3 regions of the Amedibacterium intestinale genome follow, and region 3 is predicted to be linked to each of the others. Evidence: a T-box and tRNA genes for the amino acid it is inferred to sense, from the RefSeq annotation. Region 3 holds a T-box; the other regions hold tRNA genes.
The links. A T-box is a leader RNA that pairs with one kind of tRNA and senses whether it is charged. The one in region 3 lies ahead of thrS (threonine--tRNA ligase), so its partner is inferred to be a tRNA-Thr.

Region 1 (6,911 bases), 820 kb from region 3:
TATTGATGGTGAATTGGTTGGCTCTGCATATAACAAAGCAAATAAAGATTTGGAACTTGAAAAAGGTGAATTAGTATTTGCTAAAGGATTAGAAGGAAAAACTTCTTATATTACGTTATTGGATCGAGCATTGGCATTTGATGAAATAACAGATTATGTTGACGAAAAAGATATTAATGGTAATGTTGTGGCACGTAGTGTTAATAAAGAAGTTAAGCTCAGTGCATTTGATGTAACTGAAAATGAAGTGATTTCTGAAAAAAGTGATCGTCCATTTACTCAAGTAAATGATGGTGTTAAGGATACAAATAATTACTTAGAGTTAACGGATACTTCAGATCAGAAGCTTCATTCTCGTTATGTTGAAATTGATTTAGGAACAGCATGTGAATTGAATAAATTACATTTGACACGTTATTTTGGTGATAATAGAACTTATGGACCAACAGCAATCGTGTTGAGTAATGATAAAGATTTCAAAGATAAGACGGTTGTATTCAATTCTGATAAGGATGGAACTGTGCATAATTTGGGCAAAGGAAAAGATGATTTGTATCAAGAAACAGCAGATGGAAAAGAAATTGTTTTAGATCAGCCAGAAACTGCACGATATATCCGAATTTATGTAAACGGAAATAACAATAAAACAAGCACTTCTGATCATATTGTAGAATTTGAAGCATACGGAACAAAAAAAGGAAGACCTGCGGATTCTATTTATCGCATAGATTTCAGTCGTTTAGAAGCTCTTGTAAATGAAGATTTAAGTAAGACATATACAAAAACTTCTATAAAAGAGTACAATAAAGTTGCAAAAGATACTTTAAAAGCAGCAGAAAAACTATTAGCGAATCAAAATACAGCATCAGATGAAGAAGTTGAAAAACTAATTGAAAAAATCAATGCACATAGACAAGTATTAGTAAAACGTGCAGATACAACAAAAGCAAATGAGTTGCTAGATAGCTTATCATCTTTAAATGAGAATGAGTATACAAAAGATTCTTGGAAGAAATTTGAATCAGCAAGAAAAGCATTAGAAAAAGCTGTACAAGATACTTCAGATATTAATGAAACTCAGATGAATGATTTGATTTCTTCTTTAAAATATGCGAAAGATAACTTAGTTAAGAAAGAACAAATACCAGGAAAACCAGAAAATCCTGAACAACCAGGAAAACCAGAAAATCCTGAACAATCAGAAGGACCAAGTACAGGAAATGGAGTAAACTTACCATTGTTATTTAGTTTATTAGCTGGATCCGGATTAGTACTAGGTTATGAAACAAAGAAAAGAAAAAAATAGAAAAGTAGTAAAATAACTGATTGCGATTTTGGACTTATTAATCGTATAGAATCAAGAATTTACGAATTTAAAGTCTTCTAAAATTGTTAGGATTAGCTCATTCTTAGTTTTAAGGTATGAGTTAGTCCACCCTATTTTCAGCTCCAATACATTTTTGGGGCTGTTTTGCTATTTTGAAAGGATAATGTTTATGGATAATGTAGTAAGACTAAATAAACTCACAAAAATTATAGGAGTAGTAACAACCGTTCTATTTTCTTTGATGTAACCGCAAAATAAAATAGTGTATATCATAGTAGACTAAATTATGTCACACTTATAGCTGAGATACAGTAAGCTGAGTGCTCAAGTTACTATATTATAGTAATTCGAGTATCAACTTACTATAAATCAGAAGGGTGTGACTTTATTTATGAGAACCAAGATCCAATGTGTAAATGATAATGTCAGATTAAGTCAATGGAAACAGATCATACAAAACTGTCGTGACAGCGGGCTTCCTGTAAAGAGGTGGTGCGATGAGAATAATATATCAGAACCATCTTACTACTATTATCTTAAAAAGTTTAGAGAATTGGCAATAAAAGAGGCTGATGATGATCAGGATTTTTATCCCTTAGTGGTAAATGAAGAAAAAGAAATCACTCATGAAAATATTGAAATCATAAAAGGAGATATTCATATCCACGTGCCAGATAATATTGATATTGATGTGCTTGTGAATATGTTGAAGGTGCTGTTATGCTAGGTGATATCTCAAAAGCTGAGAAGATCTATATCGCAACAGGTTATACAGATATGAGAAAATCCATTGATGGACTGGCTGCCATCGTTCAACAGAATTTCCACCTTGATCCATGTTCCAATTCTCTTTTCCTCTTCTGTGGAAAAAGTTCCTCAAAATTAAAGGCACTCTACTGGGAAGAAGATGGTTTCGTCCTGCTTTACAAGAAACTGGAAAACGGAAAATTCAAATAGCCTAGAAACGAACAGGAAGCACAGCTCATTACTTCCCAGCAGTTTCGCTGGCTGATGGAAGAGCTGCATATAGAACAGCCCAAAAGGATACAGAAATCCATGCCTAAAAAAGTATTTTAAATCTCTGTTTATCCATGATTTTATTATTTGAAAATGGTATAATAGTTAAAGAGAGTGGATTTCATGAAAGAACAGGTGTTATTAAATCTTACGGCACAACTTACTGAAATGAATTCACTTATCAAGAAATTAAACGAAGATATGCAGATCTTAAGGGATGAGAATACACGTTTGAAAAATGAAAATGCATTACTGAAAGAAGAGAATGAATATCTGAAGAAAAAACTGTTTGGAACGAAAAGTGAGACATCGCATTCACTTGGTCTTGGACAGCTTTCTTTTTTTTGATGAGGCAGAGACAGAGTGTGAAGCATAAACTTTTGAGAGTGTAATATAAACCGTGTAAGTTGAGAGCGTACGGCTCAACTCACACGGTTTTTAATAGTTTTATGTTAAAATAAAGGAGAAAAGGAAGTATGGAAATGGCAAGAAAGAAAAGAGATCCTAGGAAAGTGGCTTTGGCTCAGGCTATCCTGGATGCTGATGTTAGAATAAAAACTGGACAGTCCTAATAGAGAAACATGCATGTATTTGATACAATGATGACAACATATAAAAGAAGCAACGTAAGGAGTAAAAAAATGGCAAATAAGAAACCAGTATTTGATAACGAATTTAGAAACAATGCTGTGCGATATGCACAGGAACATAAAGATCTTTCCAGAAAAGAATGGGCTGCAAATCTAGGTATAGGCGAGAGCACATTAGCCAGATGGTTAAGAGAAGCTCGTCAATCCAGTAATGGTACCATAGAAATGAGAGGAACGGGTAATTTTGAATCTGATGAAGCCAAGGAAGTTGCACGCCTGAAACGTGAACTGCGTGATACGAAGGATGCACTTGAAATCTTAAAAAAGGCTATAGGCATACTGGGAGATTAACGAGAGCTGTATATGAACAAGTAGAAGATACCGCAGAAAAACGAAAAGAATTTTCTGTTTCCGGTGTGCTTGAGAAATCAGGCATTTCAAAATCTGGATATTATGACTGGAAAAAGCGAGATAAAAGTAAAACAGCAAAACGTAAAGAACGTGTTGTAGAAAAAAGAAAAGAAGTCCATAAAAAGTCATATGAAAATTATGGTGCACCCAAAATCACTCGTGAATTAAGAAAACAGGGAGAAGTAATTTCAGAGCGTACAGTAGGAAAATATATGCGTGAAAATGGCATTAAAGCCCAATATATCAAGCATCGAACAAAAACAACGAGAGACTGTGATTATTCAGCGACCCTTGCCAATATACTAAAAAGAGATTTTCAACAAGACGAACCAAATGCAGCATGGTGTACGGATATCACATACATATGGACGCAGGAAGAAGGATTTGTCTATTTGACAAGCATCATGGATCTGTATTCACGCAAGATCATAAGCTGGAAACTGAGCAGGACGATGGAAGTAAAAGATGTATTAGAGTGTTTGGAAAAGGCAAAAGAAAGAAGAAACATGGAAAAACCAGTTGTAATCCATAGTGACAGGGGAGTACAGTTCGTCTCAAAGTGGTATCAGGAATTAACAGCAGGAATGAAGCACAGTTATTCAGCAAAGGGAAATCCATGGGATAATGCGTGTATAGAATCATTTCATTCACTGATAAAAAGAGAATGGCTGAATAGAAAAAAGATGATTGATTATCAAATGGCGTATCAAATGGTATTTGAATATATCGAAACTTTTTACAATACAGTTAGGATTCACAGCCATTGCGACTATGAATCTCCTAATAATTATGAACGTAATTTCGAAAAGAAAAAAAGTCTCAATTAAATGTGTCCGAAATCTTGACATAGTACCACTCTTTTTCAGCATCTGTACACCTCCAGATAAAAAAATATAGAATAATTACAAATGAATACATAAAAGTCCTGTTATTCTTAATCAAAAAAACTGAGTTTTGGAAAAACAAACATATTTATCCATAGAACTCAGTTATCTAATTTATGGTGCCGACGAGAAGAATCGAACTTCCAACCTATTGATTACGAAACAATTGCTCTGCCATTGAGCCACGTCGGCAATTCCATATATAATAATAACACTTTTTTGCTTTAAAACAAGCATGAGAGAAAAAAAGCAGAAGAATACTTCATTTTAAGTTCTTCTGCTTTTTAAAGAAAGCATTGTTTTTATTAACATTTCTTCCTGTTCTTTGGGCATATGACATAATCCCATGGATACATTTGGTTTTGTTTTATCATGAAAATCGCTTCCTGCTGTTTCTATTAACTGATATTTTTGACAAACCTTATGATAAAATGCAATTTGTTCCTGTGTGTGATAACTGCTGTATACTTCAATACCGTCAATACCTAGATGTCTAATATCTTCCATTAACTGCAGATCTTCTTTCACATTGTTTCCAGGATGTGCCACTACAGCGATACCGCCTTGTTTATGATAAATGGAAACGGCATCTTCCATAGAAATATAATTTATTTTTGTATAAGCAATTTTTCCTTGTGAACAAAAATCCCAATAAAAATTTACATATGGGTTATTACTTCTTTCCCCCTGTGGGAAATATGGCTGTAAATAAGGATTCTTCTGATTTCTTTTATCTTTCATTGCAATTTCACAAATTGTTTCAGGCACATAGATACCAAATGGGGATACTTCTTTTAGTTTTTCCTCATCAATTTCAAGATGCAGCTTTTCTTTGATAAGGGATAGTCGCTTTTGGCTGCATTCTTGTTCTTGTTTCATGATATCCTGTTCTATTTTTTTATAAATAGGGGCATGAATATCAATCCCATAGCCCAGCAGATGAAAATCTTTACCTTGAAAGCGACAATCCAATTCTATGCCTGGAATAAGCGAGATGTCATGCGTATTTGTTATTTCTTGATATGCTTTCACACTATTATGATCAGTTATCGATACGGTTTGAAGATTCTGATGGTATGCCATCTCTAATAAACTTTCAGGAGAATATTCGCCATCTATACTGAATTTTGAATGCATGTGCAGATCGATATGATTCATCTTTTTTCCTCTTTTCTAATATAGTTTTATCTTATCATATAGATATTAAAAAAAGAAGAGATACTACAGAATAAGAAGGTTCATAATGCATAAATGTAGCGATATGATACATACTGAAATTGAGGTGAAATACATGAATTCAAAAAAAGTAAATAAAGCATTAAATCAGCTTTTAAAAGGTACCCATATGGGAACTTCGCTGTTTAAATTTTTACAAAAAAAGTTGAAAACAAAAAGGTTAAGAAAATTATGGAAAGAAATGATAAATACCTTATCTGATCATGAGAAAATATTGACCAAACTAATTGAAACATATGGAGGGGAACCTGTAGATACTGCTGGCATTATGGGTACTATGACAGATGTTTTATATAAAATGCGTTATATTTTTCTTTCTGATGAAAAGGATATTTTAGAGCTTTCAATTACAAGTATGGAACAAGGAAGAAAAGCCTTAAGTGCATTTGTTTTACGTAAAAAGTTTCCAAATAAAGATATAGATAAAATAGTAAGGACAATGAAAAAAGATTATGAAGAAATATTGTATGAATTAAAAAGATTTCAGCTAGAAGCACAATATGTATAGAGAGATTTTCTGTTTCATTGTATAATATACCCATGAAAAGAGGGATAAGATGAAAGTACAAGATCGTTTTTTAAAATATGTTGCTTTTGATACGCAGTCTGATAGTGCATCAACGACAACACCAAGTACATTAAAACAGTTGAAACTGGCTGAATATTTAGTTTCTGAGATGAAAGAATTAGGAATACAAGATGCACATGTCGATGAATTTGGTATCGTATATGGAAATATTCCATCTAATGTAGATAAAGAATGTGCAGATATTGGATTTATAGCTCATATGGATACAGCAGAAGATATGAGTGGAAAAAATGTAAATCCATCTATCATAAAGAACTATGATGGTTCTCGTATCGTTTTAAATAAAGAACTTGCTATTTCTATGGGTGTAGAAGAATTTGAAAGTTTAAGAAATAAAATTGGAGAAGATTTAATTGTAACCGATGGAACAACGTTATTAGGTGCAGATGATAAAGCTGGAATTGCAGAAATTTTGACGATGGCAGAAATTATTCTAAAAGAAAATCGTCCACATGGTAATATACGTATTGCATTTACACCGGATGAAGAGGTGGGACGAGGACCGGATCATTTTGATGTGGAAAAATTTCATGCAGATTTTGCCTATACCGTTGATGGTGGTGAAGTAGACAGTGTAGATTATGAAAACTTTAATGCTGCAGATGCAAATATTCAAATTCAAGGCTTAAGCATTCATCCAGGAAGTGCAAAAGGAAAAATGATCAATGCTTTGCATGTCGCAATGGAATTTCATTCTATGCTTCCAGTAAATCAAAATCCAGCTTATACAGAAGGTTATGAAGGATTTAATCATCTTTGTGATTTACATGGAGAATGTGAGCATGCAGTAATGTCTTATATTATTCGAAATCATGATGAACAATTATTTGAAAAACAGAAAGAAGATTTTAGAAGAA
Region 2 (6,911 bases), 360 kb from region 3:
AAGACATTAAACACTTAATCCTGTTTCCTTATATTTTATGTAGACAATGCATTATCTTGTAGGCATTAATGAAATATATAAAAGCAAAAATATGGAATATAGAAAGAGAGATTGTAAAAATTCTTATCTGTAATACAAAGAGGTTTCAAAATTAATCGAGATAATGAAACTAATAATGAGATTCAGTTATATAATGTCTAACTGAAAAAGAAATTATCAAAATAATAAATAAGTTAACGAGGATATAATACAAACTAATAACAAGTCAAGAATATTAATTAACGATTGTAGAACCTCTTTTTAAATACGAAAACCCATAATCAATAAAGAAATCAAAGTTTAACAAACCACATTTTTATATGTTTAATATATTTTTCATGTATTTTTTTATGTTTAGTGCATATAGTAATAAAGGCAGCGGTAGAGAATTCTATGTGAACCTATCTGCGCAGAAGCCTCTCATTATTGTGAGAGGTTTTTGTTTTTTCTATTGACAACAACTGAAAAAAGCAATATAATATTCACACGATAAGCGATAGAGAATTCTATGTGAACCTATCTGCGCAGAAGCCTCTCACTATTGAGAGGCTTTTTGTTTAAGGAGTGTATTATAAATTATGACTAAACCATTCAAAACTATTGATGAACAAATAGCTATTCTAAAATCTAGGGGGTTAACATTTAGTAACGAAGAAACAGCCAAAAAATATTTATTATGTAATAATTACTATAATGTAATAAATTATTATAGTAAATTTTTTATGGATTCTAATGATCACTATATAAATGGTACATCATTTGATGAAATTTCGCATATATATTATTTTGACAAAGAAATAAAAGGAATCTTTTTTAAAGCAATTCTTGAGATTGAAAAAAAATTTAAGTCTATGATAGCTTATTATTTTTCAGAAAATCATCGAGAAAACTATTCATATTTAATTGCAAATAACTTTAAAGATGATAATATTATTGAAGTTACACAAACTATTGCAGGACTATCAAGAATAATAACAAAAAAAGCGAAAGAGAAATCACCAAACTCTATTAAGCATTATATGAACCAACATAATAATGTTCCTTTATGGGTACTTATAAACTATATGACTCTTGGAGAAACAATAACATTTTATAAACATATGAAAGATAGCGAAAAAAATAAAATTGCAAAAACCTTCTCTGGGTTTTTATCAGAAAACATTGAGTATCAAAATATCAAATTAACTTACAAACATATAATATCTTTTCTAGATAATATTCGCGAAATCAGGAATATTGTTGCACATGGAAATAAATTTTTAGACTATACTTGTAGAAAAAATACACTATACATAAATGAATTACATTCAAATTATGGAATTTTACCTAATTCATCACGACAAAATATCTACAATACTTTTATCGTTATGCAAGTTTTTATGTCAAGAAATCAGTTTGCGATAACTAGCAATTCTTTAAGAAGCCGAATGGTACAACTCAAAAAAAAGATTAAAACTGTCGATCATAATTTGATTTTAAATGCTTTAGGTTTTCCAAAAGATTGGCAAGATTACCCTAAACTTCCTCAGGACTAATATTTATCTTCTTATATAACTAAAATACAACAACCATTTTTAATACGAAAATATAAAAGAAGGTAAAATTTATTTAATATTTAGTTAAATACATATCATATAGTTAATGATGATTTAATGTTTTGAAAAATAAATATTTTTAAGCTTTCATATTCCTGATAATTGTTTTTTCTTCATGGAAAATGTTTCTTCAGTAATCACTCCTATATCCAACAATTCTTGCAGAGATTTTAATTCACATATGTATTAATCTTTTTCTTTCAACCAATGCGCATATATGCTAAATATTGTTTTTCTTGCATCTCCCATTAATTCTTTTAATTTTACTTTTCATGTAATATTTTTCAGATTCTTCAATCATTACCACTATATTGTTAACCTACACGACAATATGTAATAATAACAAAAAAATATAATCATATATTTTTTGAAATAGAATATCAGCATCGTCAATATCTGTCCTATATCTTTTCTTAATTTGTTATATATTACCATTCTTCTATATTTTGATAGTATTATGATGTGATATTTACACCTATATGATGTGTGTGATAAACTATTCTTGTCATTCATTTCATATTCCTCCTATGCCTTCGTTTTGGCTACCCGGCCAATTTCATTATATTGCATAGGAGGTTTTTTTACACTAAAAGCTCTATTACCACACGCATGGTATTTACTTTACAAAAAAAGCCCTTCCTAACGAAAGGCTTCAGACGTACATGGTGCCGGTACCCAGAATTGAACTGAGCGCTAAGCATTACCATTGCTTTGTATTACCACTATACTATACCGGCATATAAAACCTATTACATTATAATAGGTCATCTTCTTTTTTTCAATATTACTTTTCATACTTTTTAAGAAGTCTATATACTTTTGCGACAGGTAATCCCATTACACTAAAATAATCTCCACGTAATTCTTTAACAAGCAGTTTTCCTTTTCCCTGTATTCCATAAGAACCTGCTTTATCATATGGTTCATCCAAAGACAAATAATAGGAAATCAAATCGTCATCTAAATCATAAAAAGTAACTTCACTTACATCATGAAACACATCACAATGCCCCTTCTGAAGTAAAGCAACTGCACTTATCACACGGTGTGTTTTCCCGCTTAACATTTTTAACATGCGGTATGCATCATCTTTATCTTTGGGTTTTCCAAGTACTTCTTTTCCATAACATACTACAGTATCACACCCAAGCACCATAGCTTCTGGATTTCGCAGAAATACATTTTGGGCTTTCGATAAAGCTATCTGCTCAATTGCTTTTTCTACTGGAATATCCTTTTGAAGTACTTCTTCAATTTCAGCACATGCAATTGTAAATGGAAACCCTATATCTTCCATCAATTCTTTTCTTCTTGGTGAAGCACTGGCTAAAATCAACTTTCTATGCAGCATCTTCATTACCCTTAAGTTTATTTAACTGATGACGCAGATAGAAATACCCCCCTAAGAAAAGTGCTCCTCCACTAGCTACAAACATACCAACGATGCGAAACACAAGTTTAGAAAAGAATTCTGCCGGGAACAAATTGATCATTAAATCCGTTGCTGGATCTAACAGCCACAAATCATTTGAGAAAAAAATTTTATGGAATGTCGTCCAGAAAGCATCAAAATCTACAAATGCCCATCCTGCCAGCATGGCAAAAAAGACAGCTGCCAAAATCGCGGTTTTCATATACTGAATACTTAAAAGAGTCCATGTTCCTTTTCGCAAGCGAACTAGCAAATACACAAGAGATACCACAAGTAAAACGATACTGATATTTCTTATATGCAATGCGAAACGATACAAATTACGAACATCGATCATATGCGCTTCTTCCTTACTATTGAAAGCCATCATTTTTACACCTTGTACGCTAACTTCTTCTTTAATATCGTTTCTTTTTCCCTGAAGATAATCCAGCAACGTATTTGTCGCAAGATTTAGATCTTTTTCTGTCATCCCCAAAGTCTCTGCTGTTTCTAGTTCTTTATATGCCGACGCATAAAAATTCTTATTGAAACTATTGATGTCTATACTTGTTATCAACAAAATCAAAATCAAGGCAATTGCGATTATATAAGCGCAAAAAGCATCAATTTTTCCTAATATTTCTTTCATTATAATCTACTCCTTTTATGAGTCACTAATAATCGTATCATATTTTTTTAGAAAAGAAAACCAAAACAGAAGATTAAATGACGCATAAAACTCTCTGAAAATTCTATATAGCTATCTTCACTCCTTCTCTTCATACTTTCGAATATCTTCCAGCAAATATGTACGATGTTTCTTCTGCATGGTATGAACATTTTCCAGTCCCTTTTTTTGAAGAGATTGCAAATCTTGCAAGAACTGTCTGCTTGACATACGATAGGCTCCCTGTGCACTGGTAATCAATTGTTCCAAGCCATCAGAAGTAACAACTGTTACACGATATTGGTTAGCTAATTTATGAGTTGCACTTTCTATGTAGGCATCTGCTGTCTGTGCTTTTTTTGTATATACGATATAAATATTATCCTGCTTATAAATTCTTTCTGTGTATTCTTCCATATTGTAGGCATCAAAAACAAGAATAACTTCACCCTTTTTATACCCTTGATAGTTGCATACCATATGAACAAGCTGACTTCTGGCTCCATCAAGATTTGTCTGTGCCAATAAAGACAGCTCCTTTGAAGCATGAATGACATTATACCCATCAATCAATACACATTGTTCCATCGGTTTATATACTGTTTCTTTATGTACAGCTTTTTCATAAGTTTCTTTATTCGACAAAATTCTTTTCTCTTTTTTTTCTCCATAAGTTTTTTTAAAGATAGCTTCTAATTCCTCATCTTCCCCTTTAAAAGATGTTTTCTCTTTCGATATAGAAACATGTATTTTCTTTTCTTCCTGCTTGCTGTATTCTGTTTTCACATGCATATAATCTTTTACTTCATTCCATGGAACATAAAAACCTGCACCATGTGAACAGAATATAGAACCTGTTGGATTTTCCATATCTTTTTCACTGTCATATCCAATTTCAGTTAAGATTTCTTCCTGGTTCAAAACAGGTTCATAATCTTTTAAAGCCACACGCATTCTTCCTTTCCCTTTTGTATAGGAAAGAAGCGTAGAAGCATAATTGCGCATTTTTGAAACCGGTGCTTTTCCTTGAAGAATACTCATGTCAGATTCATTACTATCCATCGTAAACGTTCCACCATTTTGTTCAATATCATAAATCGTACGACTTACATATTCACTGGGAACCTCTATGCGAAACTGATAATAGGGTTCTAAAAGAATGCTTTTTGCACATTTTAAGCCCTGGCGAACTGCACGATAAGTTGCCTCGCGAAAGTCTCCGCCTTCTGTATGTTTCTGATGTGCTCTGCCACCTATCAAACGAATTCGCATATCACAAAGCGGATATCCACTTAACACCCCAATATGTTCTTTTTCCTGTAAATGTGTCATGATAAGTTTCTGCCAGTTTTCCCCTAAGTCCTTAAAGCAGTCATTTACAAACTGTATTCCACTTCCTGATGGAAGTGGTTCTAATAAAAGATGTACTTCTGCATAATGACGAAGAGGTTCAAAATGTCCTACACCAACAACTGGTGATTCTATGGTTTCCTTATACATAACACTTCCTTCATCAAAATCTACTTCACAGTCAAAGCGCTCTTTCATCTGGTATTTCAACACTTCAATTTGTATTTCTCCCATAAGCTGTACATAGATTTCTTCAAATCGTTCATTATAAGAAACATGCAGCTGTGGATCTTCCTGTGCCAATTCTTTTAACTGTAATAGTATTTTATGAACATCGCTTCCTTTTGGAAGAAGCATGCGATAACGCATATACGATGTTAATAGCGGAGCTTCTCCTTCTTTTTCTATTCCCAGTCCTTCCCCTGCATACAGTGTTTTTGGACCTTGAAGACAGCAGATATCCCCTGCCTGTACTTCCTCCACCACTTGAAAACGATTCCCCGAATATATACGAATCTGATCCACTTTATCCTGTTCCTTCAGCTTCGTTTTTACTTTTAAGCTTCCCCCTGTAATTTTTACATGACTCAAGCGATTTCCTTTTTCATCATGTGTGATTTTAAATACACGAGCACCAAAAGAAGGCGGATATGTTTTTTCTTTGATCAACGCAGTTAAACCCTGAAGCATTTCTTCTACTCCCTGCATTTTTAATGCTGAACCAAAGAAGCATGGAATCCATTTCTGCTTTGAAAAAGCATCTTGAAGGGATGTTGCAGAAAGCATATTTGTTTCGATATATTCTTCCATTAATGCATCTTCACACATAGCTGCATTTTCCATCCACTCTTCTTTGGAAACACTAATATCTACACAGCCACTATGCAAATGTTCCTGTAGATCTTTCATCAGTTTTTCTTTTGTATGATGCGATAAATCCATCTTATTGATAAATATAATATAAGGAATCTGATAATGATGTAAAAGCTTTACGATCGTTTCACTATGTGCCTGTACACCATCTAGTCCATTAATAACTAAAACAGCATAATCCAAAACCTGCAAGACTCTTTCCATTTCTGATGAAAAATCAACATGCCCCGGTGTATCTACAAGAGTATAAATACAATCGTCCCATTGAAACCTAACCTGTTTAGAAAAAATCGTAATTCCTCTTTCTTTTTCCTGTACATTATAATCTAAAAAAGTATCCCCATGATCTACACGTCCTTTTTTTCTTATCGTGCCTGATAAATACAACAAACTTTCTGACAATGTTGTTTTTCCAGCATCTACGTGTGCCAATATTCCTATCACTGCTTTTTTCATGACATCCCTCATCTCTTCAATGTTAATATTATAAAAACAGAAAGATAAATTGTAAATGAAAACCATGCATAAACAATTACACAGATATCCCTAAAAGATATATAAATAACATATTCTTTTTTCTCCAGCAGGAATATATGATAAAATAGAAATAACAAAAAGAACTGGTAAAGCAAAGTTATAAACAAGAAGCATACTGGTTCACTTTTTACAATAAAAAGAGAGGAACGATCATGAAAACAAAAAGATTATCAGCATTCTTATTAGCTTCTGCATTATTGTTATCCAGCTTTGGATGTCAGCGAGTTGACCCTGGTGAAGAACAGAAAAAATTTAATGATTTTTTAAATAATGAATTTATTGAAACAATGGAAAGTGATTATACAACTTCTCATGTATATTTAAACAAACCGGAAAATTTTGGTGTTTCCAAAGAAAACATAGAAATTAATCTTGGCACTCGCATGGACATGCAGGAACAAAAAGAAGAAGAAAAGAAAACAAAAGAAACATATGA
Region 3 (6,911 bases):
GCCTGCTCTTTAATATACAGGTTGTCACTTACTTCTTTGTACTTTTTTTCCAAATCATCTTTTTCTTTACTTAAACGTTCCATCATTACGTTGTTACATTCCAGTTTTTTTCGCAAAGATTCAATTTCCTCTGCCAAAGAATGTATATAGTCATCTACCTGATAACGATTATATCCATTTTTCATTGTGTCAAATACACGTTTTTCCATATCATCACCCTTGCTTACTGATATTTTCCCGTTTCGATCACTAAATGGTCTTTCTTCGTCCTCTTTATGACTTCCTTAAAATGAAAACGCCCATGTCCACGAATGGAAATAACACTATTATTATTGCATAAATATGAACTTTCATCAAGAACTATATGATTAACTTTTACATATCCTGCTCGAATAAAATCCTGTGCTTTTTTCCTTGATACATTAACAAGAGCAGAAACCAATACATCAAGACGCAAACTCGATACAATTAGATTTTTATAAATAATGTTTTGCGTATATTCAATTTTCTCATAATATGGCTGAAAATGCACACTGCATCGTTTTATTTTTGTTAAATTACAAACAATATAATTTTCTATTTCTGAATCAACAAATATATAAATTGCATTATCCTTGACCAGTAAATCCCCTAGAGTTTCTCTTTCTAACCCAAGATTTAATAGGGCACCTAGAAGATCACGATGCGATAAAGTTGCAAATTGTGAAGAATAAGTTGCTTTTAAACATGTAATTTTCATATCTGCATCTTCTTCATAAGGTAAAATTGCTATACGACAGCGTTCTGCTCCATCATACCCTCCATCAATTTTATAATACACCTGTTTTCCCAAAATCTGTTCACAAATAGAAATCTGATCTGGCGAAAAAAAGGGAGTAAGTATCCTTCGCTTCTTACGTTCACACTGTTCCAACAAGTCGTAAACGCGTTTGGCAAATTCCTCATTACCCCGAAAATGTTCCAGATATCTTTTCAGATATTAATCCTCATCTGCATCCAGACTGATTTCCCCATGAACGGCTACATTTTTAGGTGCACACAAAATAACATTATGTCCAATTTTCTGGATGGATCCATCTAATGCAAAAATTACACCAGTTAAAAAATCAATTGTTCTTTGTGCATAATCTCTTTGAAGTTTATGTAAATTGATAACAGCTGCTTTATTCTCTTTCAAGCGTTTTGCCACTTCTTCTGCTTCATCAAAAGATCTAGGTTCAAATAAAACCATTTTTGTATCGCCTGGCAAACGGTTTACTGCTTTCGATTTTGGCTGTTCATAAGCAGAAATAGAAGGAGTGTCCTCTTCCTGTTCTACTTCCAATACCTCATCTTCATCCATAGGTGCTATAAATTCTTTAAATTTCTGACCGATGCTCATTTGGCATACCTCCTATATATACTAAATATATTTTATCATAATTTTATCGTTATAAAAAGACTATTTCTATAATTTGTACACTTCGCACACAACATCCTATAAGTTTTGTATAAAAAAAGGAAAACAGCGGAAAACCGCTGCTTTATGTCTTAATGATCTGAACACTTATGTTCTCCGCAATTATGTTCTGTTCCATCATGATGATGGTTGCACATGCCACTTTGATCGTCTTTTAAAGTTCCTTTTATTAATTGTTCAATGATTTCATCTACATTTCCACTTGCCCCAGAAATCAAAGAAATACTATTTTGTGCAAGTGCATCTCTAGCTCCTTGTCCAATTCCACCGCATACCAGCATATCTACATTTGCTTCTTTTAGCAGTGTAACAAGTGCACCATGCCCACTTCCATTGGAAGACAGCAATTCTTTATTTACCAGTTTTCCATCTTCAATATCAACTAATAAAAATTCCGGACATTTTCCAAAATGTTGAAATACCATATTATTCATATAAGTTATTGCATATTTCATATTTAATTACCTTCCTTTATTTTGTATAAGCATCATCCGTAATATTAATATTAAACTGTTTCAAAAATGTATTTATATCATCTTTTACATCAACCGCTTTAACAACACGTATATTTTGACGTTTCCATGATTTTTGTGCAATTTCTGCATTTGGAATTCCTAACTTCTCTGGCGTTGCTTTTTGTACTGCTTCAACAATTGCATTTTCATCCTCTAGACTTGTTTTATTTGCGAATTCTTCCATCTTATCATAAGCAGAAGATAATTTTTCTTCGCTTCCTTTTTTAACAAACAAGGCTGCTTGAGGATAACCATATGAAGGTGTATTGTTCTTTTGCTGATATTCTTTTTGTAAATCTTTTAATACTTTTAATTCTATCCCCTGCTGTTTTGCCTTTGCAATTGTAGCTGTAACTGCAGGTTCTGCAAGTAGACCTGCATTTGCCTTTTTCGCAAGAAGAGTTCCAGATACTTCGTTCGCAGAACCAAAGTATTTTATCTCACCTTTAATCGTATCCATATCCATACTGCTCATCAAAACTTTTTGTGGTACTGCAGCCTCTCCAAAAGCTGCAAACATACCTTCTTCAGATAACGCAGATTCATCTGTTCCTACAATATACAAATTCCCCCAGGTAACTACACTATCTAATACATAATCCGTTTTTTCTTTTTCAATCAATGTTGCACCAACATTGATAGGAGCTACAACTGCATCATATTCACTGTCTTTTTTTGATAAAGCAGCAAGCAGCGCATCACTTCCCGCTACAGTTTCAACCGTTATATTTTCTTGTCCATATAAAGGCAGCAATGCTAAAGCTGGCGCCCCTTGCGGAACTAAGATTTTTAATGGATCTTCTTTTGTAGGTTCTTTAGAAGAGCAAGCAGTCATAGTCAATACAAGAGCTGCTGCAAGTACACCTTTTAAAAATCTCATAACTGTTTATTCTCCACTTCTTTTGTAAGCATTTCAATAAATTCTTCAACATTTACAGTTTGTGAATCTTTGCTTTGTGCACGACGAATCGTTACCGTATTATTTTCAACTTCTCCATCTCCAATTACCAGCTGGTAAGGAACTTTCGCAAGCTGTGCTTCACGAATACGATATCCTAGTTTTTCATTTCTAGTATCTGCTTTGCTTCTAAATCCTAAGGCAAGCAATTTTTCATTTAATTTTTCTGCATATTCTGCGTGTTTTTCATAATGTACAGGAATGATCATTACTTGTTGTGGAGCAAGCCAAGTTGGGAAGTGTCCTGCAAAATGTTCAATCAAAATACCGATGAAACGTTCAATAGATCCAAAGATCACACGATGCAGCATAACTGGACGAACTTTTGAACCATCTTTTTCTACATAAGTTAAATCAAAACGTTCTGGAAGATTCATATCCAGCTGGATGGTACCACATTGCCATTCTCTTCCTAAAGAATCTTTGATATGGAAATCAAGTTTTGGACCATAAAATGCTCCATCCCCTGGATTTACTTTATATTCTTTCCCTGCACTTACACATGCTGCCGCAAGTGCTTTTTCACTTTCTTCCCAGATTGCTAAATCACCAATATATTTTTCTTCTGGACGTGTAGAAAGTTCAATACGATAAGATAAACCAAAAATAGAATATACACGATCAATAAAACGAATGAGTTCTTTAACTTCGCTTTCAATCTGATCTGGACGCATAAAGATATGTGCATCATCCTGTGTAAATGTACGAACACGGAACAAACCATTCAAAGCACCACTTGCTTCATGACGATGTACCTGTCCAAGTTCCCCAATACGCATTGGCATATCCTTATAAGAATGTAAGCCGTTTTTAAACACAAGCATAGAGCCTGGACAGTTCATTGGTTTAATCGCAAATTCTCTATCATCTACCGATGTTGTATACATATTTTCACGATAATTTGCCCAGTGTCCACTTGTTTCCCATAATTCTTTACTCATCATGATCGGAGTTTTAATAAACTGATAGTTTTCTTTTGTATGCTCTTCATACCAGAAATTTTCTAACAAATTACGTAAGATCATACCATTAGGCAAGAAGAAAGGCATTCCAGCAGCGTATTCGCTCATCATAAACAATCCCATTTCTCTACCAATTTTTTTGTGATCACGTTTTTTTGCTTCTTCCAGCATTTCTAGATGTTCTTCTAAAGCTTCTGCACTTTCAAAACAAACACCATAAATACGCTGAAGCATTTTATTGTTGGCATCGCCTTTCCAATATGCACCAGAATGTTTTAAAAGTTTAAAGTTTTTCAACTGTTTTACAGTTTCAACATGAGGTCCACGGCACAAGTCAATAAATTCCCCCTGCTGATAACATGTAATTGTTCCATCTTCTAAATCAGAAATCAAATCAATTTTATATGGATCATCCTTAAACATTTCCAAAGCTTCTGCCTTAGAAATCTCTTTACGAACGATACGTTTTCCATCTTTCGCAATTTTTTTCATTTCTTTTTCGATTTTCGGAAGATCTTCATCTTTGATTACTTCATCACCTAAATCAATATCATAATAGAATCCTTCACTAACAACTGGTCCAACCCAGAATTTAGCTTGTGGATACAATCGTTTCACTGCCTGTGCCATCATATGAGCACAAGAATGATTTAAAACACTTAATGCTTCATTTTCTCTAATATCAATCATAATTTACCTCCCATACAACTAAAAAAAGACTGTCGTCAAAGGACGTCAGTCTAAACGCGGTACCACCTTTTTTCCTTATGAAACTCATAAGACTCTCAAAACCTATAACGCAAGGTATACGGCACACCTTTTCAGGGGCAACTCCAAGGTAGTAAAATCAGTATTTTTTCAAAAAGCTTTCACCAGCCGCTTTTCTCTCTGCATCAAAAATATCTGTTTCATGTCCTTTTCACTGTCTTTATCTGTATACTTTATACAACAAATATGAAGTAATGTCAATTAGTAACCTTTCTATTTTAAAATAGGAATCGCATTTGTATGCTATATTTAAAATACAAAATCTCCATCTTTGAATACAGGAATCTCTTTGCCATCCTTATTTCCTGTAATACACATATCTTCATTACCAAACATAAAATCAACATGTGTTAAAGAAGAATTCGCACCCGCCTGTTTCAATTCTTCTTCACTCATTTTAGTACCATTTTCTATATTCATAGGATATGCATCACCAAGTGCTAAATGACAAGACGCATTTTCATCAAATAAGGTATTGTAAAATAATATACCACTTTCTGAAATTGGTGAATGATATGGAACTAGTGCAACTTCTCCAAGATATGAACTTCCTTCATCAAAATTTATAAGTTCTGTTAGTGCATCCAATCCTTCTTTAGCATCAAATTCAACGGCTTTTCCATCTTTAAAACGAATCCAGAAATCATTGATCATTGTTCCATTATAAAGAAGTGGACGAGAAGCATATACAATTCCATTTACCCCATCACGTTTTGGCATAGAAAAGATTTCTTCTGTAGGCATATTGGGATTAAATTCTACACCACTTTCTGTTTTTTCACTTCCTCCTGCCCAAATATGAGTTTTAGGAAGTTCAACATATAAATCCGTTCCTAAAGAGTTCACGAAATGCAAAGAATCAAAATGATACGTATTAAGTTTCTGAATTCTAGACTGGAAAGAAGCATTTAATTTTGTCCATTCTTCAATAGGATCATTATCTTCCCTTACATGAACACTAGAAAGAATTCTATCCATAAGTTCTTCTTCTGCACCAATTTCTCCTTCAAATTCTGGGAATACTACATCTGCCCATTCCTTATTTGAAACTGCAATAATACACCACTGTGTTTTATTCAACATGGTGTATTCCTGTAAGTCTTTACTTAATATTGCTTTCGCCATTCTTGCTTTACTGATTTTAGATGCATCAACTCCGTTCATAATACCTGGAATTTCAGAAATGATATGAAGAATACATGCACCATCTTTCATCAAATCTAAGCGACTATCAATTTCCCAGGGATAGATATGCTGAAGTTCTTCATCACTCTGATAGAAATAGTTACTTCTATTTATATATTCATCCTGATAAAATACCTGTACCCTTTTCGCACCTGCTTTATAAGCTTCTTCTACACAAGCTCTTGTTAGTTCAACCGCATTGACAGAAGCATTAATAATAAGAATTTGTCCTTTTTGCAGATTAACTCCTTTACGAATTGCTAATTCTGCATATTTTTGAATCATACCTTTCATATCGAAAGCTCCTTCCTTTTTTTCTTATTTTATCACATATGTGATTTTCACTACAATATCAACTTCCTTCATTTCTAAATTCATATAATAGAAAAAATCCCGTTTTAAAACAGGATTTTCATAAATTATTAAACTTCAATAATTTTCATTGTATTAGTAGCACCGCATCCTACTGGATAACCTGCAACCAAGATGATTGTTTCTCCATCTTTGATTCCATGTTCTTTTGCAATAGTACGTGCTAACTCACATTCATTGTTCTGGTTGTTTGCAACTTCAGACAATACTGTTGTTACTCCCCAGTTCATAGCCAGTGAACGCTGTGTTCTTTCATCAAATGTAACAGCAATAACTGGTGCTTTTGGACGGTATTTAGAAATACGGCGTGCTGTGTTTCCACTCTGTGTAAACGCAATAACAGCAGCAACATCCAATGTCATAGAAGTATCTGCTACAGAAATAGCAATTGCATCATTTTTTGTTCTCTGGCTAGTTTTCATAGCATTTTTCAAACGTTCATGATATGGAAGTGTTGGTTCCATTGCTTTCGCAATGCGATCCATTGTTTGTACTGCTTCTACTGGATAATCACCTGCTGCAGATTCTCCACTCAGCATGATAGCATCTGTTCCATCTAATACAGCATTTGCAACATCACTTGCTTCTGCACGAGTTGGACGAGGATTCTGCTGCATTGTTTCCAGCATGTGTGTAGCTGTAACAACTGGTTTTCCTAGTTCATTCGCTGTTTTGATAATCTGTTTTTGATA

Region 1: it has a tRNA-Thr gene. The T-box ahead of thrS (threonine--tRNA ligase) is inferred to sense a tRNA for this amino acid. The anticodon was not compared.
Region 2: it has a tRNA-Thr gene. The T-box ahead of thrS (threonine--tRNA ligase) is inferred to sense a tRNA for this amino acid. The anticodon was not compared.

Annotation. Positions count from the first base shown of each region.
Region 1 covers NZ_AP019711.1:1,252,432-1,259,342, reverse strand. Annotated here, with positions in the region: gene A9CBEGH2_RS06450 (discoidin domain-containing protein) at 1-1,306, shown strand, start outside; gene tnpA (IS66 family insertion sequence element accessory protein TnpA) at 1,719-2,054, shown strand; gene tnpB (IS66 family insertion sequence element accessory protein TnpB) at 2,048-2,284, shown strand; partial or broken gene A9CBEGH2_RS12770 (IS66 family transposase) at 2,585-2,714, shown strand; gene A9CBEGH2_RS06430 (transposase) at 2,986-3,285, shown strand; partial or broken gene A9CBEGH2_RS06425 (IS3 family transposase) at 3,312-4,172, shown strand; tRNA gene A9CBEGH2_RS06420 (tRNA-Thr) at 4,347-4,421, opposite strand; gene A9CBEGH2_RS06415 (PHP domain-containing protein) at 4,497-5,387, opposite strand; gene A9CBEGH2_RS06410 (DUF2383 domain-containing protein) at 5,521-5,973, shown strand; gene pepT (peptidase T) at 6,023-6,911, shown strand, end outside.
Region 2 covers NZ_AP019711.1:73,973-80,883, reverse strand. Annotated here, with positions in the region: gene A9CBEGH2_RS00355 (Abi family protein) at 618-1,574, shown strand; gene A9CBEGH2_RS12635 (hypothetical protein) at 1,722-1,775, opposite strand; partial or broken gene A9CBEGH2_RS12755 (transposase) at 2,013-2,147, opposite strand; tRNA gene A9CBEGH2_RS00340 (tRNA-Thr) at 2,298-2,371, opposite strand; gene A9CBEGH2_RS00335 (Maf family protein) at 2,419-2,985, opposite strand; gene A9CBEGH2_RS00330 (TIGR01906 family membrane protein) at 2,975-3,697, opposite strand; gene A9CBEGH2_RS00325 (translation factor GTPase family protein) at 3,815-6,394, opposite strand; gene A9CBEGH2_RS00320 (DUF885 domain-containing protein) at 6,628-6,911, shown strand, end outside.
Region 3 covers NZ_AP019711.1:434,023-440,933, reverse strand. Annotated here, with positions in the region: gene A9CBEGH2_RS02230 (DivIVA domain-containing protein) at 1-209, opposite strand, end outside; gene A9CBEGH2_RS02225 (YlmH/Sll1252 family protein) at 224-820, opposite strand; gene A9CBEGH2_RS02220 (cell division protein SepF) at 980-1,381, opposite strand; gene A9CBEGH2_RS02215 (NifB/NifX family molybdenum-iron cluster-binding protein) at 1,531-1,914, opposite strand; gene A9CBEGH2_RS02210 (hypothetical protein) at 1,931-2,854, opposite strand; gene thrS (threonine--tRNA ligase) at 2,851-4,584, opposite strand; T-box leader at 4,620-4,826, opposite strand; gene A9CBEGH2_RS02200 (aminopeptidase) at 4,912-6,141, opposite strand; gene pyk (pyruvate kinase) at 6,270-6,911, opposite strand, start outside.